3 regions of the Dermacoccus sp. PE3 genome follow, and region 2 is predicted to be linked to each of the others. Evidence: predicted binding sites of a transcription regulator. Region 2 holds the regulator's gene; each other region holds the start of a gene.

Region 1 (6,142 bases), on a different contig from region 2:
CGAACTCATGGCCGGCCACCCCGGGTACGCGGCGCTGCTCAGCGCGTACGAGGTGGAGGAAGCCGAGGGTGCTGCCCCTGATGCAGCCGACGCCGATGACGGGGACGATGCCGACGCATCCCACGCCGAGGCTGAAGGGGGCCGGGCATGAGCGCCGGCGCAACCAAGGTGACGAGCGACCGCGGCACCCTGCGGCGCGGGCTCTCGCTCGCTCCGGAGATGACGAAGGGCTTCGGCTGGACGCTGTTGCTCGCGCTCGTGGCCACGTCGAGCCAGGTCATCGTGCCGTTGACGCTCCAGCGCGCCATCGACCACGGCATCCTCGCGCCGGGCGGGGTCGATCTCGGCGTCGTGCGGTGGACGTTTGCCCTCGCGGCCCTCGGCGTCGTCGTGGCGGGTGTCTGCTCCTACGTCATGAACGTCAGGCTCTTCCGCGCGTCCGAGCGGGGGTTGGCGACGCTGCGCCGCAAGGCGTTCGCCCACGTGCACGCCCTGTCGACGCTGACGCTCAACGCGTCCCGCCGCGGTTCGATGGTTTCGCGCGTGACGAGCGACGTCGACCAGATCTCGATGTTCGTCCAGCGCGGCGGCATGATGCTCATCGTCTCCATCGGGCAACTGCTCGTCGCGACGATCCTCATGCTCTGGTACTCGTGGCCGCTCGCCATCTTCGTGTGGATCTGCTTCCTGCCGCTGTTCTTCCTCCTGCGCTACTTCCAGCGGCTCGTCGGGCGCGCGTACGCCGTCGTCCGCGAGCGGGTGGCCGACATGCTGAGCACGATCTCGGAGTCCGTGGCCGGGGCAGCGACCGTCCGCCTGTTCGGTATTCAGCCGCGCACCCAGGAGCGCATGGACGATGCGATCGAGGCGCAGCGCAAGGCCGCCATCGGGGCGCAGATCCGTGCCGTGGGTGCGTTCGTGTCGGGCCAGGGCGTCTCCGGCGCCGCGCTCATCCTCGTCATCATCGCGGGTGCGTGGATGGGCGCCAACGGACACATGACGATCGGTGAGATCACCGCCTTCGTGTTCCTCACCAACCTCTTCACGCAGCCCGTTCAGACGGCCACCGAGGTCCTCAACGACCTGCAGAACGCTCTCGCCGGCTGGCGACGCGTCATCGAGTTGCTCGACACGCCCCTCGAGGTCGTGCCGCCGGCGCAACCGCAGACGTTGAACGCGGGCGCCAAGTCGGTGCAGCTCGACCACGTCGACTTCGCCTACTCGCCCGACGCCGACCTCGTGCTGCGCGACGTCGACGCGACGATCGCGCCGGGTACGAGTGTCGCCGTCGTCGGTGAGACCGGTTCGGGCAAGAGCACGCTCGCAAAACTGCTGACCCGCCTGGTCGACCCCACGTCGGGTGTCGTGCGCGTCGGTGGACTCGACTTGCGCGACGTCGATGATGCGTCGCTGCGCGAGGCCGTGGCGTACCTGCCGCAGGAGGGTTTCCTCTTCACCGGCACGATCGCCGACAACGTGCGCTTCGCGCGCCCGGACCTCGACGACGCGGGCGTCGAGCGCGCCTTCGTCGGGATCGGGTGCGAGGACTGGCTCGTCCGTCAGCCCGAGGGCGTGCGCACCGAGGTGGGCGCTCGCGGATCGCGGCTCAGCGCGGGGGAGCGGCAGATCGTCGCGCTCGCGCGCACGTATGTGACGGACCCGGACGTGCTCATCCTCGACGAGGCCACCTCAAGTGTCGACCCGTCGACCGATGTTGCCGTCGGCCAGGCACTCGACGAGCTGATGCGCGGCCGGACGAGCGTCATCATCGCGCACCGCCTCGCGACGGCCGAGAAGGCCGACGAGATCTGGGTCATGGACGCCGGACGACTCGTCCAGCGCGGCTCGCACGTTGAACTCGTCGGCGCTGACGGACCCTACCGGCGGCTGCACGAAGGCTGGGTGGCCTCCCACGCGGAGTAGCGCGCTACTTCCAGGCGAACTTGGGCTGCTCGAAGTGGGCCACGCGCGTGCTGCGGCCGTGGAGAACGACTTCCCGGAACTGATGGAGGATCGCCGCCGTCGGCGCGTGGATCCAGTAGTCCTCGAAGGGCCACTGGAACACCGGCTCGCCCAGCCCACGCTGCTCGACGAACCGCGGTTCCGCGTCCAGTTGGGGGAGCGTGATCTCGTGGAGCACCGCAACCTCGGCCGGATTGAGCACCACCTCGTCGAGCACATCGCCGGCCCAGACGACGAACGGCCGGATGAGATAGCCCGAGCGGGTCGCGAAGTCGTCGAGCCTGCCCAAGACTGCGTCGGCCGAAGCCGCGATGCCGAGTTCCTCGTGCAGTTCGCGGAGGGCAGCTTCCTGGGGCGTTTCGCCCGCGTCGATCCGGCCGCCCGGTAGCGCGAACTGACCGGCGTGGGCGCGGAGGCTGGGTGCTCGCTTCTCCATGAGAACAACCGGCTCGTCCGCCCTGTGGGCGATGACGACGCAAACCGCGGCCTCGCGCAGGGGGTTACCGGTGGCTTCACGAGGCTCGAAGGAGGAGAGCTGCTGCGCAATGTGCTGACGCAGGTCGTCGTCACGGGGCATGCGGGCGGCTCCTCTTCGGGTGACTCTGCTGGGTTCGGGCAGAACCCATCGTGGCGCATCGGGCGCTGGTTCGGGGCGCGCCATCGCCAGTGCGTCAGACACGCGCTTGGCCACTCCGGGAAACCGTTCACTAGTCCGCGGAACAGCGAGGCTCTGCGGCTAAAGGATGGGCGCTTGCGGGCGGTGATCCTGTAGTCAGCGGCACGTGGGTCAGGGCATTGGGTGCGCACGGACCGGACATGATTCGAACAGGGGTGCGATAATGGAGCATGGATCTGAGGTCGGTGACCGGTCGAGCGCGCTTCGCGACGGCCACGGTCATCTCGGACGAACTCGACCACATCGTCGAACCGGAAGCCCTGGCCCGCGTCACTGACCTGGTGGAGAAGTCCGGTGCGCACCGCATGGGCGGCAGTGCCGCGCGGCGGCACGTGCGGAAGCTCCTGCGTGCACTGGGGCTCGCTCGGGAGGCTGACGAAGTGCTGGTCGACCGCGAGAAGGGTGTGTGGTCCGAACCGCACCTCGACATCGACTCACTCACCGAGATGCGTGTCGTCCTCGACACGGGCGACGCGCTGGCGCTGCACGCCGTCATCGAGGCCCGCGCCGAACACCTGCGCGCCGGCTGGGGCGGAGGAGGGCTGCCGCCGTCGCGGGGTCGCTGTCGTGTCGATGCGCTGGTCGACCTGATGGTCGAGAACAGTTCGGTGCATGCTGCTTTCACGCTGCAAGTGCCGTTGGCCGCTGACTCGCCGCCCACTCAGTCCCTCCGGCGCGAGCAGTGCTCCACCATGCGTTTCGTCAGAGCGCTGCGTTCCTCACCAGGGGAGAGCTCTGCCTTCGCTGACGTCGACGTGCCAGGAATGGGTGTCGTGACAGGTGAGGCGCTCGCTCGGCTAGCCGCGTCGATCGGAACGACGTTCGCGGTTCGCCTCACCCGCGATCTGGCTAACGGTCGCGTCGTGACAACCGGCACGCTGTCGCAGACGTACCGACCGCACGCCACAATGGCGGCCCTCGTCACCGATCGCGACGAGGTGTGCCGCTTCCCGTACGGCACGCGGCCCGGGGCATCTGCAGACCTCGACCACGTCATCCCGTTCGCCGAGGGCGGCGCAACGAGCGGGTCGAACCTCCAGAGCCTGTGCCGTCATCACCACCGCGCCAAGACGTTCGGCGGATACGCGGTGAGCATGGATGCCGAAGCCACATGCGAGTGGGAGTCGCCCACCGGCCGCCGCTGGCTGACCCGCCCCGGCGGAGCCACGGTGCCGCTGGAACCGCGCGCGGGCCGCGTCGCCTGAGCGTCGCTGTGGCGCAGCTGACGCAGTTCGGTTCACCTGACGCGTTTTGCGCCTGCTCAGACTGCGTCACGTGAACTAAATCGCATCATCTGCCCGCGTCGGCGCGGCGCCCTCACGCCCGCCCGGTGCCGCCAAGCACAGACGGGTTCTCGCTCCGGCACGTGCGGTTGGCACAATGGCACCCATGACTTCGACGCCCCTGCCCACCGAGATCGCCCAGCGGCTCAAGCGCGACGACTCGGGTCTCGTGGCCGCCATCGTCCAGGATGAGGCGAGTGGCGAGGTGCTCATGCTGGGCTGGATGGACGACGAGGCGCTGCGGCGCACGCTGAACGACGGGCGCGTCACCTTCTGGTCGCGCAGCCGTGGTGAGTACTGGCGCAAGGGCGACACGTCGGGGCATGCGCAGTACGTGAAGTCCGTCGCGCTCGACTGCGACGGTGACGCACTCCTCGTCCGCGTGGAGCAGATCGGTGCCGCCTGCCACACCGGCGCGCGCACCTGCTTCTTCACCGATCTGGACGCCACCGTCGGAGCTCCGACACACGCCACTGGCCCCGCCGCGGATGCGATGTCGGAGATCGACCAGCACGACCTCAAGCCGACCCACGAGCAGCACCCCACGGAGGATCCCGCATGACGACGACGCCCAGCCTGGCCGCCGACCTCACCTGGGGCGCCACGTGGCCGAGCGCCGACGTCTTCACTCACCTCGCAACGGAACGCCGCGTCATTCCCGTCGTCCGACGCCTGCTCGCCGACGCCGAAACCCCGATCGGCGTCTACCGCAAGCTCGCGCGCGACGAGCCCGGCACGTTCCTCCTCGAATCCGCCGAGCACGGCGGCGTGTGGTCACGCTACTCGTTCATCGGCGCCGCGAGCCGCGCCACGCTCACCGAGCGTGACGGCGAGGTCGTCTGGCTCGGCGATGTGCCTACCGGCCTTCCGACGAGCGGCCTCGCCGTCGACGCCCTGCGCGAGAGCCTCGAACTACTCCACACCGAACGCATCCCCGGCCTGCCGCCCCTGACGAGTGGCCTCGTGGGCGCCATCGGCTACGACGCCGTGCGCCGCTGGGAGAAAATCGGCGACGATGCCGAGGACGCGCTGGGCATCCCCGAGGTGACGATGCTGCTCGCCACCGACCTGGCCGTCATGGACCACCAGGACGGCTCGCTCCTGCTCATCGCCAACGCGGTCAACTTCGACGGCCTCGACACCGGCGTCGAGGGCGCCTACGTGGACGCCGTTGCGCGCCTCGACGCCATGCAGCAGCGCCTCGGCGACTCGGCACCCTCCACGGTCGCCGTGCTGCACACGCCCGAGCAGGACGTGCGCAGCACGCACACGCGCGAGCAGTTCCACGACATGGTCGAGGCCTGCAAGGAGGACATCCGCGCCGGCGAGGCGTTCCAGATCGTCGTCTCCCAGCGCTTCAGCGTCGACACCGACGCCGACGCGCTCGACGTCTACCGCGCACTGCGTGCGAGCAACCCCAGCCCGTACATGTACCTGCTGCGCCTGCCCCTGCCCGACGGCGGCGTCTACGACGTCGTCGGCTCGTCGCCCGAGGCTCTCGTCAAGGTGACTGGCGAGCGGGTCATCACCCACCCCATCGCCGGCTCGCGCCCGCGCGGCAAGACGCCGGAACACGACCGGGAGCTGGGCGACGACCTGCTGAACGACCCGAAGGAACGCAGCGAGCACCTCATGCTCGTCGACCTCTCGCGCAACGACCTGCAACGCGTCTGCGGCGCCGGAACCGTGGAGACGGTCGAGTTCATGAACATCCGCAACTACAGCCACGTCATCCACCTCGAGTCCACCGTCGTCGGCACGAAGCGCGAGGACGCCAGCGCGTACGACGTGCTCGAGGCCACCTTCCCGGCCGGGACGCTCTCGGGTGCCCCGAAGCCGCGCGCCATGCAGATCATCGAGTCGCGCGAAGGCTCACGCCGCGGCGTGTACGGGGGAGTGATCGGCTACTTCGACTTCGCCGGTGACGCGGACGCGGCCATCGCCATCCGCACGGCGGTGCTCAAGGACGGCGTGGCCCACGTTCAGGCGGGAGCCGGCGTCGTGGCCGACTCGGTGCCCGAGAGCGAATATCAAGAGACGATCAACAAGGCGGCGGCCGCCCTGCGAGCAGTTGCGACCGCCACCGGGATGGAGCCCATCCGATGAGGGACATCTCCTCGAAGCGCAGCGTCATCCTCCTGTCGCTCATCGCGGGCGTCCTCGCGCTCATCGCCTCCGGACGCGCGTGGATCAACGGCACCCTCAACGACGGGGTCCTCTC
Region 2 (6,142 bases):
GATCCGCTCGATCGTGACGCCGTTGTTCCGGCGACCCGACTTGGCTCGAGCCTTCGTGGTCTCGGTCATGACCGCATGCCTCCTGGCACTTCTCGTGGGTTTGGTGTGGTGTGTCGTGAAGTAGGGGGTGAGCCGGTGGAGCTCAGCCGGCGTCGCGCAGAGCGTGCCTGCGCAGGTCGGCGACGGCGTCCTCGAAGTCAGTCAGTGACTCGAAGGCCTGGTAGACGGACGCGAACCGCAGGTACGCGACGTGGTCGAGTTCGCGCAGCGGGCCGAGGATCTCGATGCCGACATCGTGGGCGTCGATCTCCGCAGCCCCCTTGGAGCGGATCGACTCCTCCACCTGCTGAGCGAGGACGGCGAGCTGATCGTCGGAAACCGGGCGGCCCTGGCAGGCCTTGCGCACGCCCGACATGACCTTGTCGCGAGAGAAGGGTTCGCTCACACCGGAGCGCTTGACGACCGTGAGGCTCGCGGTCTCGACGGTGGAGAAACGCTTGCCGCAGTCGGGGCACTGGCGGCGACGCTTGATGCAGGTGCCGTCCTCGGTCGAACGGGAGTCGACCACACGGGAGTCGGCGTTGCGGCAGAAGGGACAGTGCACGTGCCACGCCTCTCGATCGCAGGATTCCACCGCCTCGTGACGGTATGAACCCCAACACCGGCATCGCGGGAATTCTTCCGCAAACAACCACATGTTGGGGGCATTAGGGCGCCTGTGCCCTACATCTAGGAATCCTAGGTTGCGTTGGCGACCGCTCGCAACCGTGTCGGCAAACCCGGCGCACCAACCCCAGCAATGACGCGGAAAAGATGTGCGGCTCGCCCCAGCGACACGCCGAGGGGGCCGCTCAGCCTGCCGGAACGAGAATTCGCTGGCCGGCCTGAACGTGCATCGAGCTCATGTTGTTGGCCTCCTGGATGGCCACCACACCACGGTCGTTACGCAAGGACGGCAGCTCACGGGCGGCGATCTGAGAAAGGGTCTCCCCGTCCTTCACCGTGACCGACGTCGCGCCACCGGCAGGGTTAGCTTCGGCCACGGCCTTGGCCGCAAGGAGGCCACCGCCGACGAGAACCAGAAGCGCCAGAAGGGCAGCGAAGCGACGGCGAGCGAGAACGGCACGACGCGTCAACGGGGCGCGCCGCGTGCTACGACCACCCTCGAGGGAATCGACGACCGCAGGCCCCGACGGAACGAGGTGCAGGTGACGACGAGGGCTCGGCGCGACCGCCGGGACGTCCAGACTGGGCACAGCACTCATGTTCATTCCTCCTGACTCGGCGCGGATGCATCGAACATCCGTGCGATAGAACAACTGTACGACACAAACGTTCGAAAGCAAGGCCGTCGGCGGCGTGTTTCTCGTACATGTTTGCGAAAACTGTGTACGGTGGTGCCTACGTTGATCCCGAACGCTCACACCGAATCAGCGGCCACCGACAACCCCGGAATTCCGGGGAGAATCAGGGCTCCGCACCGAGGTCCGCGTCCGCGAGATCACTGTTTTCGTCGATGTGAGGAGACGCCATGGGTGAGGTCCACTCCATGAACAACCGCGCGAAGGGCAAACTGACCCCGCGACAGCAGAAAGTGCTCACCGTCATCCGGCGCTCGGTCGACGAGCGCGGTTACCCGCCGAGTCTGCGCGAGATCGGTGAGGCCGTCGGGCTGACGAGCCCGAGCTCCGTCGCACACCAGCTCGCCACGCTCGAGCGCAAGGGTTACCTGCGTCGCGACCCCAACCGCCCTCGCGCCATGGAGGTCGTCTCCCCCGACGACGGCGCCGACACCCGCGGTTACCGCGGAGGCACCTCGGTGCGTGCAGCGTCCGAGAGCACGTACGACGAGACCGACTCGGGCAACGAGCGTCCGCAGGCCTCCTTCGTCCCCGTCGTCGGACGCATCGCCGCCGGCGGGCCGATCCTGGCCGAGCAGGCCGTCGAGGACGTGTTCCCCCTCCCCCGTCAGATCGTCGGTGACGGCGAACTGTTCCTGCTCAAGGTTGTCGGCGACTCGATGATCGAAGCCGCCATCTGCGACGGCGACTGGGTCGTCGTGCGCCAGCAGCCGGAGGCGTCCAACGGTGAGATCGTGGCTGCGCTGCTCGACGGCGAGGCCACCGTGAAGACGTTCAAGCGCACGAACGGCAAGACGTGGCTCCTGCCCGCGAACGAGAACTACGAGCCGATCGACGGCGACGAAGCCAGCATCATGGGCAAGGTCACGGCGGTGCTGCGCAGCGTCTGACTCTCGCCCACCCTCACGTCGTCGCGTTCGCCTCGGTCTGCACCTGCAGGCCGAGGCGTTCGCATGTCGCGGTGAGGGTGGCACCAAGCGGTTCGTGTAGCACGAGATCGGCGCGCTCCGAACCGCGCATGCTTCCCAGACCGACCAGGGCCACGGGCTTGCCCGCCTTGAGCGCCGCCGAGACGAACCGGAAGCCCGACATCACCTTGAGCGAACTTCCGAGAACGAGAACCGCCCGTGACAGTTCGAGCTGCGCGTAGCAGTGCTCAACCGTCGCGGTGGGCACGCTCTCGCCGAACATCACGACGTCGGGCTTGACGACGAGCGAATCACAGTGCGGACAGGCCACGAGAACGAACGCATCCTCTGCACTCCGGGCAACCTCGGCGTCTCCGTCGGCCAACAGGGCCACGTCGCGCGGGAGGTTCGGGTTGGCGTCGCGGATGCGCCCCTGGAACTCGGCTCGATCCGAGCGGCTGCCGCACTCGACGCACTGCACCGAGGAGAGCGAACCGTGCAGTTCGAGGGCGTCCGCTCCGGAGGCCGCATGAAGACCGTCGACGTTCTGCGTCACGAGGTGTTGCACGAGACCTGCGCGCTGCAAGGCTGCAACAGCGTGGTGGCCGCCGTTGGGCCGAGCCGCGGCGAAACGTTCCCACCCGACGGCGCTGCGAACCCAGTAGCGTCGGCGCGCGTCGTCCCCGCTGAGGAACTGCTGGAACGTCATGGGAACCGTTCGGCGGGTGCCGTCAGGCTTGCGGTAGTCGGGAATGCCCGACTCGGTCGAGAGACCCGCCCCGGTGAGCACGAACAGGTCGCCCTGCGCGACGAACTCCGCCAACGCTGCAGTCACAGGTGGCCCCTCTCATTCGAGAATCGATAGAAACTACAACATCCGATAACGCCGGGTTATTCTCTACGGATGATCGACGCCGCCGGCCTTCGGGTCATGAAAGCCATTGCCCAGGAGGGTAGCTTCACCGCTGCCGCTGCTTCCCTGGGCTACTCCCAGCCTGCCGTGTCCCAGATGGTGCGCCGCTTGGAGGACAAGACGGGCACGGCTCTCGTCGAGCGCCTCGGACGTTCGGTGCGTCTGACCGAGGCGGGCCACGTGCTCGCCCGCACAGCCACTCCGGTGCTCGCCGCTCTCGAGGCGGCGGAGGGCGAAGTGGCCTCGATCGCCGGCCTGAGGGCGGGACGAGTGCGCCTCATGGCCTTCCCCTCGGCCTCGTCGACCGTCGTCCCACGAGCGCTGTCGCTCGTCAAGCAGCGCTACCCCGACGTTCAGGTCACCTTCGCGGAAGCGGAGCCGCCGGAGTCACTCGCGGCGCTTCGGGCGGGAGATTGCGATGTTGCAGTCGCGTTCTCCTACGACGGCGACGAGATCGCGGCACACGCGGAGGATCTCGAGGGGCTCACCACGCTCGACCTGCTCGAGGACGAGGTGCGCCTCGCCGTACCGGCCGATCACCCGTTTGCCGGAAGGGGCTCCGTGTCGATGGAGGAGCTCGAGTCCGCGTCGTGGATCGCCGGATGCCCGCGCTGCCGGGGCCACCTGCTCTCGCTCGCCACCTCGGCGGGTTACACCCCTGACGTCGCGTTCGAGACCGAGGACTACGTCACCGTGCTCGGACTCGTGGCCGAGGGGTTGGGCGTGGCCCTCATCCCGGAGCTCATCCTGCGTTCGACCCAGCACCCCCGCGTGGCCACCATCGCCATCGAGCCGGCGAGCCGTCGTTCGGTTCTGGCTGTCACCACGCCCGACCTCCAGCGTGTGCCGGCGGTCAAGGCCACCCTCGACGCGCTGCGGGAAGCAACCGACGCTCTGCCGAACCTGTAGCCGGTTCCCTCCGGCTCGCGAGTGGAATCTCCTGCGACTCTCACCGGTGTCATCTCTGCGGTTCGACCGTGAGCGATCTACCGACGGGTACGACGTCGAGGTCTCCTGAAAGGTCCGTTCGGTAGACGGCTGTTCCGCTCTGGGCGAGTAACGACAGGAGCGATTCCTTCGGGTGTCCGTAATCGTTGCCCTCCCCCACCCCGATGAGGCCGACCCGCGCCGAAGCCGCCCGATAGAGCCCGGCACTCTGGTTCGCGCTGCCGTGGTGAGCTATCTTGACGAGGTCGTAGGGACGCGACGCTGCTCGGCGCGTCACCTCCCCGATGCACGCGGCCTGCGCCTCCCGTTCGACGTCGCCGAGCATGAGCGCATGCACGCTCGGCGTCGCCACATCGAGCACGAGGGAAGCATTGTTGACCGGCGAACCCGCCGCCAACGCTCGGCGTGGCCAGAGGACGTCGAGCACGGCGTCACCGACACGGACCTGCTGACCCGGTGCGAGGCGTTGCGCAACCTTCCCGTAACGGCGCAACACCTGCCTCGTCTGGGCATCGGCATCCCTCTCCCCTCGGCCACCACGAGGGCTCGAGCTGTGGCTCGTCAGCCACGTCACGAAGACCTCGACCGACGGCTGCCGCTCGAGTACGGCCCCGAGACCATCGACGTGGTCGGCATGCAGGTGCGTGAGCACGACGGCGTCCACACGCGTCACGCCGTGACGATCGAGGCACCCGGTGACGTCCCCTTCCTCGGGTCCGGTGTCGACGAGGATCGCCGCCTGCTCACCGGTGCGTACCAAGGCGGCATCTCCCTGCCCGACGTCGCACTGGGCATACAGCCACCCCGGATCTGCGCGTCCCTCTCCGGGGATCGGAAGCCACAGGGCCGCGGGGACGAGCGCCACCAACGTGACGGATGCCCACCCTCGAAGGCCGAGCCACGGGACGATTCGCCACCCGAACAGGAGCGCCGCGAGGAGGACGACGGCCAGCACGATGCCGGGCGCCCCGCTCGGCCACGGCAACGAGCCCCCTGGCACGGACGCGGCGACGTGGGCAATCGTGGAAATGACCCAGGCGGGAAGACCCGCCGCCCACACGAGCAGATCGGCCAGAGCCGGGACGAGTGGTGCCACGAGCAGAACGACCATCCCCGCGAGCGTGGCCGGTGCGACGAAGGGCTCCGCGAGAACGTTCGCCGGCAGGGAAACGAGCGACACGGCACCACTCAGCGCCACGAGGATGGGCAAGCACAGCGCCTGGGCGGCGACGGGAATGAGACACAGTTCGATCGCGTGGGTCAGCTTCGACGACGGCGTTTGCGGCAACCGTTCCATCAGGGCGTTCGCCCATCGCTTCGCGAAGAGCACGAGGCCGAGCGTGGCGAGCGCCGAGAGCGCGAACCCCGCACTCACGGCGAGCCACGGATCCCACATGAGGAGCAGCGTGATGGCCGCCCCGAGCGCCGGGCAGGCAGCTTTCGGTCTGCCCCACGACGTGCCGAGCAACCCGACGATGCCCATCGCTCCGGCACGGACAACGCTCGGATCCGGATGGCACACGAGCACGTAGAGGAGGACGACAAGAAGAGCCGCCACTGTGCGGGCGCGCCGACGCAGACCAGACCAGGACAGACACCACGACGCCGCGACGAGCACAATGGTGACGTTCGACCCGCTCACCGCGTTGAGGTGCGACATGCCCGTGACGCTCATGTCGTCGTTCAACTCGGCCGGGATCGCGGCGACGTCACCGACGACGAGAGCCGGCACGAGGCCGCCCGGGTCGTCCGGGAGGTTTCGAGCCGCGTGCGACAGACCCCGGCGCAAGACTTCGAGTTGTGCGATGACCGGTGGCGACCCGTCAAGGACATGAGGTCCACCGCGCGCCACGAGCAGCGCCTGGGCAGACCCGAGCCGTTCCGAGGGCGCGAGTCTGCCCTTCACATCGAGCCGAGCTCTCCACGGCACGGTCCGCCACCGTCCGTCACCGATCAGGACGACCGGCGTCGCCACGTCGACCCGCGTTCCGCGGGCCTGGACTCGGTGCACG
Region 3 (6,142 bases), 100 kb from region 2:
CTGGCGGTGCCCCGATTCCTGCCAGCCGATGGCGAGGGCGAGCGTCGGGTCGACCCCGTAGCGCTTGGCGGTGGCGACGATCATCGAACGGATCTGGGCCTGGTTCGGCAGGTTCGCCTGGGCGAGTTGCTGACGGTGACGATCACCCGAGGCGACAGCGGAGGCCGGGTAGCGCCGTGCCGCAGAGGTGCCGGCGTACTTGACGACGTGCGTCGGCTTGGGTGCGTAGCCACCGGCAGGGGCCTTCGAGGTGGGCTTGCGAGCAGGCTTCGTGGTGGGCTTCTTTGCCGGCTTCGCGGCGGAGGTGACACCGGCAACGGGGATCTTGACCTGAGACCCGACGTGGAGACGACGCGCGTCGAGCCCCGGATTCGCCTTGATGACGCTTGCCAGGCTCGCGTGATGACGCTGGGCCAGCGTGTAGAGCGAGTCGCCGGGGCGCACGGTGACGCTCTTCGTGTGACGAACGGCCTTCTTCGTGGGCTTCTTCGCCGGCGCCTTCGCCGGCTTTGCTGCGGGCTTCTTGACCGGCTTCGCGCTCGTGGCCTTCGACGGCTTCTTGACGGGCTGCTTCTTGACGGGCTTCGTCGCCTTCGGGGCCGAGGCGGGGACCGGCACCTTGAGGACGGTGCCCGGCACGAGACGACGGAACTCGATCTTCGGGTTCGCCTTGACGATGGCCGCGACGCTCGAGGAGTGGGTTCGCGCGATGGCGTTAACCGAGTCCCCGGGGCGGATCGTGACGTTCTTGACCTTGCGGGTCGGCTTCTTCTTCGCAGCAGGGCTGCTCTTCGCGGCTCCCTTGACGAACTGCGCGTGAGTTCGGCCCGGCTGAACGTGCGCAGGCGGCACCGCGTGCAGTGCGACGGGGACGTCGTAGGTAAGAGGCATGGCTCACACGCTAGGTGGTGACGTGGCTCGTCCTGCGAAGGCGCGCCCGAAGGGGTGAAGCTCGCCCCGGTGCGGTGCCGACATGCGGTAGTGCGTTCCCGTCTGGCAATCTTGGGGTCGTGGATGACGCAACGCACACGGAACTCGAAGCACTTGTCGGTGACTGGCTCACCGTGCCCGACCTCGCTGAGGAGCTGGGCATGTCGCTGCGCCAGGTGCGTCAGATGATCGCCGATCGCGAGATCATCGCCGCGCGCGTGGGGGAGCGCAATGTCGTTGCGGTGCCGGCGTCCTTCGTTCAGGACGGTGCGGTCGTCACGCCTCTCATGGGCACGGTGACGGTGCTCTCCGACGCGGGGTTCAGCGATGAGGAAGCGATTCGCTGGCTGTGCACGCCCGACGAGACGTTGCCGATCGACGGCGCCCCCATCGACATGCTGCGTGCGGGCCGCAAGGCCGAGGTGCGCAAGCGCGCCATGGAAGAGGCGTTCTGACGCTGCGCTGACGCGGGGCTGCTCAGCTGGAGCGAGCGGTGGTCGTCTCGATGAAGTCGTGCAGAGCGGTGAACGCTTCGGTCGGCATCGACTCGCGGAGCGACTCGAGCGCGGCGCGCGCTTCGTCGGCTCCCTGAGTGATGCGCTGCTCCACGGCGTCGACGGCGCCGGTGCTCATCGCGAGCGCGCGGAAGCGCTCGATCTCGTCGGTGTCGAGGTCGTCGTGGCCGAATCGGGTGTCGAAAAACGCGCGGTCGTCGGCGCAGAGGTCGTCGAGCAGGTGAGCGACGATGACGGTGCGCTTGCCTTCGCGCAGGTCGTCGCCGGCCGGCTTGCCCGTCTGTGCCGGGTCGCCGAAGACGCCGAGCAGATCGTCGCGTAGCTGGTATGCCTCGCCGAGGGCGAGACCGTAGCGCGAGAGGGCTTCGAGAGTGGCGTCGTCGCCGCCGGCGCAGGTGGCACCGATGAGCAGGGGGTGCTCCATCGTGTACTTCGCGCTCTTGTACCGGATGACGCGCAGAGCGCGGGTGATGCGCTCGTCGGTGGCGAGCCCTTCCCAGTTCTGCACGGCCTCGAGGACGTCGAGGAACTGCCCGCCCATGAGCTGGGTGCGCATGAGGTCGAAGACCCGGCGTCCGCGAAGAACCTCGTCGGCGGGTAGACCGCTCGTCGCGTACATCTCGTCGGCCCAGGTGAGGCACAGGTCGCCCGCGAGGATGGCGCCGGCCTCACCGAAGCGGTCGGCGTCGCCGGTGAGGCCGCGCTCGCGGTGGGCGCTCGCCATGGCCCGGTGTGCAGCCGGCATGCCGCGGCGGGTGTCGCTCGCGTCCATGACGTCGTCGTGCAGCAGCGCGGCGGCCTGGAAGAGCTCCATCGACGCGCTGGCGCGCACGAGGGCGTCACTGTCGGCGCCGCCGGCGGCGCGGTAGCCCCAGTAGAGGAACGACGCACGCACGCGCTTGCCGCCGGAGAGCAGGGAAGCGATGGCGTCGACCATGAGATCGGTTTCGTCGCCGAGGGGGGCGAGAACCTCGCGCTGGTGGGCGACTTCGGCGTCGACGGTGCGCTGGATGCGTTCGAGCAACTGCGATGCGTCCGCGGAGTTGGGCACGTCTCGATCCTTCCGGCAAGCGACTTCCACCGAGCCTACGCGGTCGCTCCGATTCCGCGGAATCTGGGGGTTGTCGCCGGGGCGTTCTAGTGTCACCATATCGAACATGAGTTCGAAAAAACGGGCTTGTGCTGTGCCGTTGTTCCGACGTTCGTTGCGTCGTCGCTCACCGTCACAGTCACAGCGAACCATCCGGCGGTGACGACGCGGTCGTCACCCGAGTGAAGTGAGGTGGCGAGATGCGCGGATACGCCGAGAGCGTCGAGGTGACCACAGTGGACACGGGAGAGGCGAGCGCGCCCGAGGCCTTCGTCTGGCGCGGGCGCCGGTATCGGGTCGCGGGGGTGCTCGAGAGCTGGCGTGAGGCAACGCCGTGGTGGCGCCTGCCGATGGGGGAGCAGGGCGTGTACGACGCCGAACGTCGGGTGTGGCGGGTCGAAGCGAGTGCGGGGGCGAGCCCGAGCCTCGGGGTGTTCGACCTGGCGCACGCGCGCTCCGGGTGGTCGCTCGAGCGGCTCAGTGACTGACGTGCAGGTTCGACGAAGTGTGCAGCGAGAGGGAGATGTCATGACGACGACGGCAATGGGTCCGGGTGCGCCCGCGGAAGCACTCACCGGTGATCTGTTCGACCTTCTGGGCCGTTCGCGCGCTGCCCTGATCGAGGCCTGCTCGGCCACGACGACGTCCGAGCGCTACGCGAGGGCCCAACTGGCTGCACTGCGGGCGGCTGCCGCCCTTCTGGCTCAGGTGGCGCCGCGTTCGCTCGGTTCACGCCCGCGCAGTGCGTGGGAGGCGCTGGCTCGCCAGCGCCCGGAGTTCGGGGAGTGGGCGAGCTTCTTCACTGAGTGCGGCAAGCGCAGCGCCGTCGCCCAGGGTGGCGGTGCCGGGGTGAGTGTGCGGGAGGCCGACGACCTCGTCCGGCAGGCCCAGCTCTTCCTCGACACCGTGCTCGTCCATGTCGGTCTGCCTGCCGCCGACGCTTCGGCGCTGCGGCTCACCCCCGTCGCGGTGGGGTGAGGTCGGTGCAGTTCACCCACCTGCACGTCGCGTCGTCCTTCTCGCTGCGCTACGGCACCACACCGCCGAAGCGTCTCGTCGAGCGCGCACACGAGTTGGGCTACGAGCGTCTGGCGCTCACCGACCGTGACGGTCTCTACGGCGTGGTGAAGTTCGTCGAGGCCTGCCGTGATCACGACATCGACCCCGTCGTCGGCGTCGACCTGGCGCTCGAGCCACCGACGCCGGCCAACTCGTCCCGCCCGCGGCGCACCCCGGCGAAGGGCGGGGCAGCCGTCGACGACCGGGGGCCTCGTGTCACCGTTCTCGCCCGCGGCGCCGCGAGCGGGCTCGACAAGGGCGTCGGATGGGGGCAGCTGTGCCGTCTCGTCACGGACGCTCACCTCGTCGGGGAGCGCAGTGCCGCGCGCACGTCGCGTGAACGGATCGCGCGGTTCGTCACTGTCGAGGAGGTGGGCAGGGGTAACAGCGCCCCGGCGCTCACCGTGCTGCTCGGCCCGGCCTCCGACGTCGGGCAGGCGCTGCTCGCCGAACGTCCTGCCGCGGCGGAGCAGCTGCTCAAGCAGTGGCGTGCTGCGCTGCCGCACGGGGCGCTCGCAGTCGAGGTGGCCTGTCACGACGGGGCGCCGGGCACGCCGGCCAGCAGGCGGCACGCGCTCGACCTGTGGGCGCTGGCGCGTGCGTGCGGTGTGCCCGCGGTACTCACCGGCTGGGTGAGGCACGCGGACGCCGACGAGGCCGTCACCGCCGATCTGCTCGACGCGGCGCGGCGCATGGTGGCGCTCGACCTGCGGCACCTCGACCGCACGAGCACGCGAGGGCATCTGCTCCCCGAGAGCGAGATGCTCGAGATCGCACGTGAACTCGCGCAGGCTGCGGGCGACGAGAGTGCGGCCCTCGAACTCGTCGGCGCGACGTCACGGTTGGCCGAGCTCTGCGTGCAGCATCCGTTCCACGACATCGGTATCGGTGCAGTTCATCTTCCGGAACCGGAGGTCCTCGACCTGGACGGCGTCGACCCCCAGCGCGCTCTGGCCGAGCGCTGCCGCGCCGCGCTGCCCGCTCGCTACGGCCACCTCTCGGCAACCGAGTACGCCGCCGTCGAAGAGCGACTCGACGACGAACTCGAGGTCGTGCGCCACCTCGGCTACCCGACCTACTTCCTCACGGTGGCCATCGTGTGCGATCTCATCCGTGACGCCGGTGTGCGCGTCGCTGCTCGCGGTTCGGGCGCGGGCAGCCTCATCAACTACCTGCTGGGCATCAGCGGGGTCGACCCGATCCGGCACCGCCTGCTCATGGAACGCTTCTGCACGCCGCTTCGCGCGTCGCTGCCCGACATCGACATCGACGTGGAATCGGCGCGGCGCACCGAGATGTACGAACGCATCATGGAGCGCTTCGGCGGCGAGCGGGTCACGTGTGTGTCGATGGCGGAGACCTACCGGGTGCGTCACGCCATCCGTGACGCCGGCGCTGCGCTCGGTATGCCGCCGGCCGACGTCGACGTCATCGCGAAGGCCTTTCCGCACATCGCCGCGCGCAATGCGCGCCAGGCCATCGAGGAGTTGCCGGAGTTGCGTGCGCGCGGCCTCGCCTCGAGCGAGTTGGAGCGACTGTTCGACCTCGTCGAGCGACTCGACGGTCTGCCGCGGCACGTCGCGCTGCACCCGTGCGGCGTCGTGTTGTCGAACGCGCAGCTCGCCCATCGCACGCCGATGGAGGCGAGCTGGCTCGGTTTCCCGATGAGCCAGTTCGACAAGGACGACGTCGAGACCCTCGGCCTGCTCAAGCTCGACGTGCTCGGCATCCGAATGCAGTCGGCGATGGCGCATGCCGTGGCCGAGATCGAGCGGGTCGAAGGCGTCGTCGTCGACCTCGACGACGAGACGTGTGTCCCGTTCGACGACGAGGCGACGTTCGATCTCATCCGCTCGACGCGCACGCTGGGGTGCTTCCAGATCGAGTCGCCCGGGCAGCGTGAACTCATCGGCAAGTTCGCTCCCGAGGCCTTCGAAGACCTCATCATCGACATCTCGCTGTTCCGCCCCGGCCCGGTCAAGAGCGACATGATCAACCCGTTCCTGCGGGTGCGTCAGGGTTGGGGTGAGCCGGAGTACCTCCACGAGAGCCTGCGGCCGGCGCTGGAGGAGACGGTCGGCGTCGTGGTCTTCCACGAGCAGGTGTTGCGCATCGTCGCCGAGACGACGGGGGTGACGCTCGCCCAAGCCGACGAGGTGCGTCGGGCGATGGGCTCGCCCACAGGGCAGGAGAAGATCGGGGAGTGGTGGCGTGCTGCCGCCAAGGCCCGCGGGTACACGCGCGGCGAGCGGGAACGCATCTGGGCGGTGCTCGCGGCTTTCGCGTCCTTCGGTTTCTGCAAGGCTCACGCGGCAGCGTTCGCGCTGCCCACCTACCAGTCGGCGTGGTTGAAGACCCATCACCTCGCGGCGTTCGTCGCGGGTGTGCTCACGCACGACCCGGGCATGTACCCCAAGCGGCTCATCCTCGCCGACGCTCGCACGTTCGGTGTGCCCGTGCTCGGTGTTGACATCAACGCCTCGCGGGGCGAGTACCGGGTGGAGCGGGTGAGCGGCAGCGCCGAGGAGGGCAGTCACAACGATGCTGG

Evidence for each region. Region 2 encodes LexA, which represses DNA repair genes until DNA is damaged. Its sites were predicted from a motif close to TCGAACANNTGTTCGA; they were not measured.
Region 1: a site for LexA is predicted at 2,784-2,799, ahead of AA983_RS12955 (HNH endonuclease signature motif containing protein). Genes of this name have one in related genera too.
Region 3: a site for LexA is predicted at 2,597-2,612, ahead of AA983_RS06800 (DUF6504 family protein). Genes of this name have one in related genera too.

What each region holds. Positions count from the first base shown of each region.
Region 1 covers NZ_LDCM01000005.1:74,602-80,743, forward strand. The annotation lists gene AA983_RS12940 (ABC transporter ATP-binding protein) at 1-151, shown strand, start outside; gene AA983_RS12945 (ABC transporter ATP-binding protein) at 148-1,923, shown strand; gene AA983_RS12950 (CoA pyrophosphatase) at 1,928-2,539, opposite strand; gene AA983_RS12955 (HNH endonuclease signature motif containing protein) at 2,809-3,843, shown strand; gene hisI (phosphoribosyl-AMP cyclohydrolase) at 4,019-4,483, shown strand; gene AA983_RS12965 (anthranilate synthase component I) at 4,480-6,027, shown strand; gene AA983_RS12970 (Trp biosynthesis-associated membrane protein) at 6,024-6,142, shown strand, end outside.
Region 2 covers NZ_LDCM01000002.1:186,593-192,734, reverse strand. The annotation lists gene AA983_RS06370 (vitamin B12-dependent ribonucleotide reductase) at 1-69, opposite strand, end outside; gene nrdR (transcriptional regulator NrdR) at 143-604, opposite strand; gene AA983_RS14745 (LysM peptidoglycan-binding domain-containing protein) at 852-1,265, opposite strand; gene lexA (transcriptional repressor LexA) at 1,532-2,251, shown strand; gene AA983_RS06350 (Sir2 family NAD-dependent protein deacetylase) at 2,265-3,104, opposite strand; gene AA983_RS06345 (LysR family transcriptional regulator) at 3,174-4,091, shown strand; gene AA983_RS06340 (ComEC/Rec2 family competence protein) at 4,141-6,142, opposite strand, start outside.
Region 3 covers NZ_LDCM01000002.1:290,834-296,975, forward strand. The annotation lists gene AA983_RS14775 (LysM peptidoglycan-binding domain-containing protein) at 1-891, opposite strand, end outside; gene AA983_RS06790 (Rv2175c family DNA-binding protein) at 1,011-1,385, shown strand; gene AA983_RS06795 (polyprenyl synthetase family protein) at 1,408-2,496, opposite strand; gene AA983_RS06800 (DUF6504 family protein) at 2,736-3,023, shown strand; gene AA983_RS06805 (SAV_6107 family HEPN domain-containing protein) at 3,064-3,513, shown strand; gene AA983_RS06810 (DNA polymerase III subunit alpha) at 3,519-6,142, shown strand, end outside.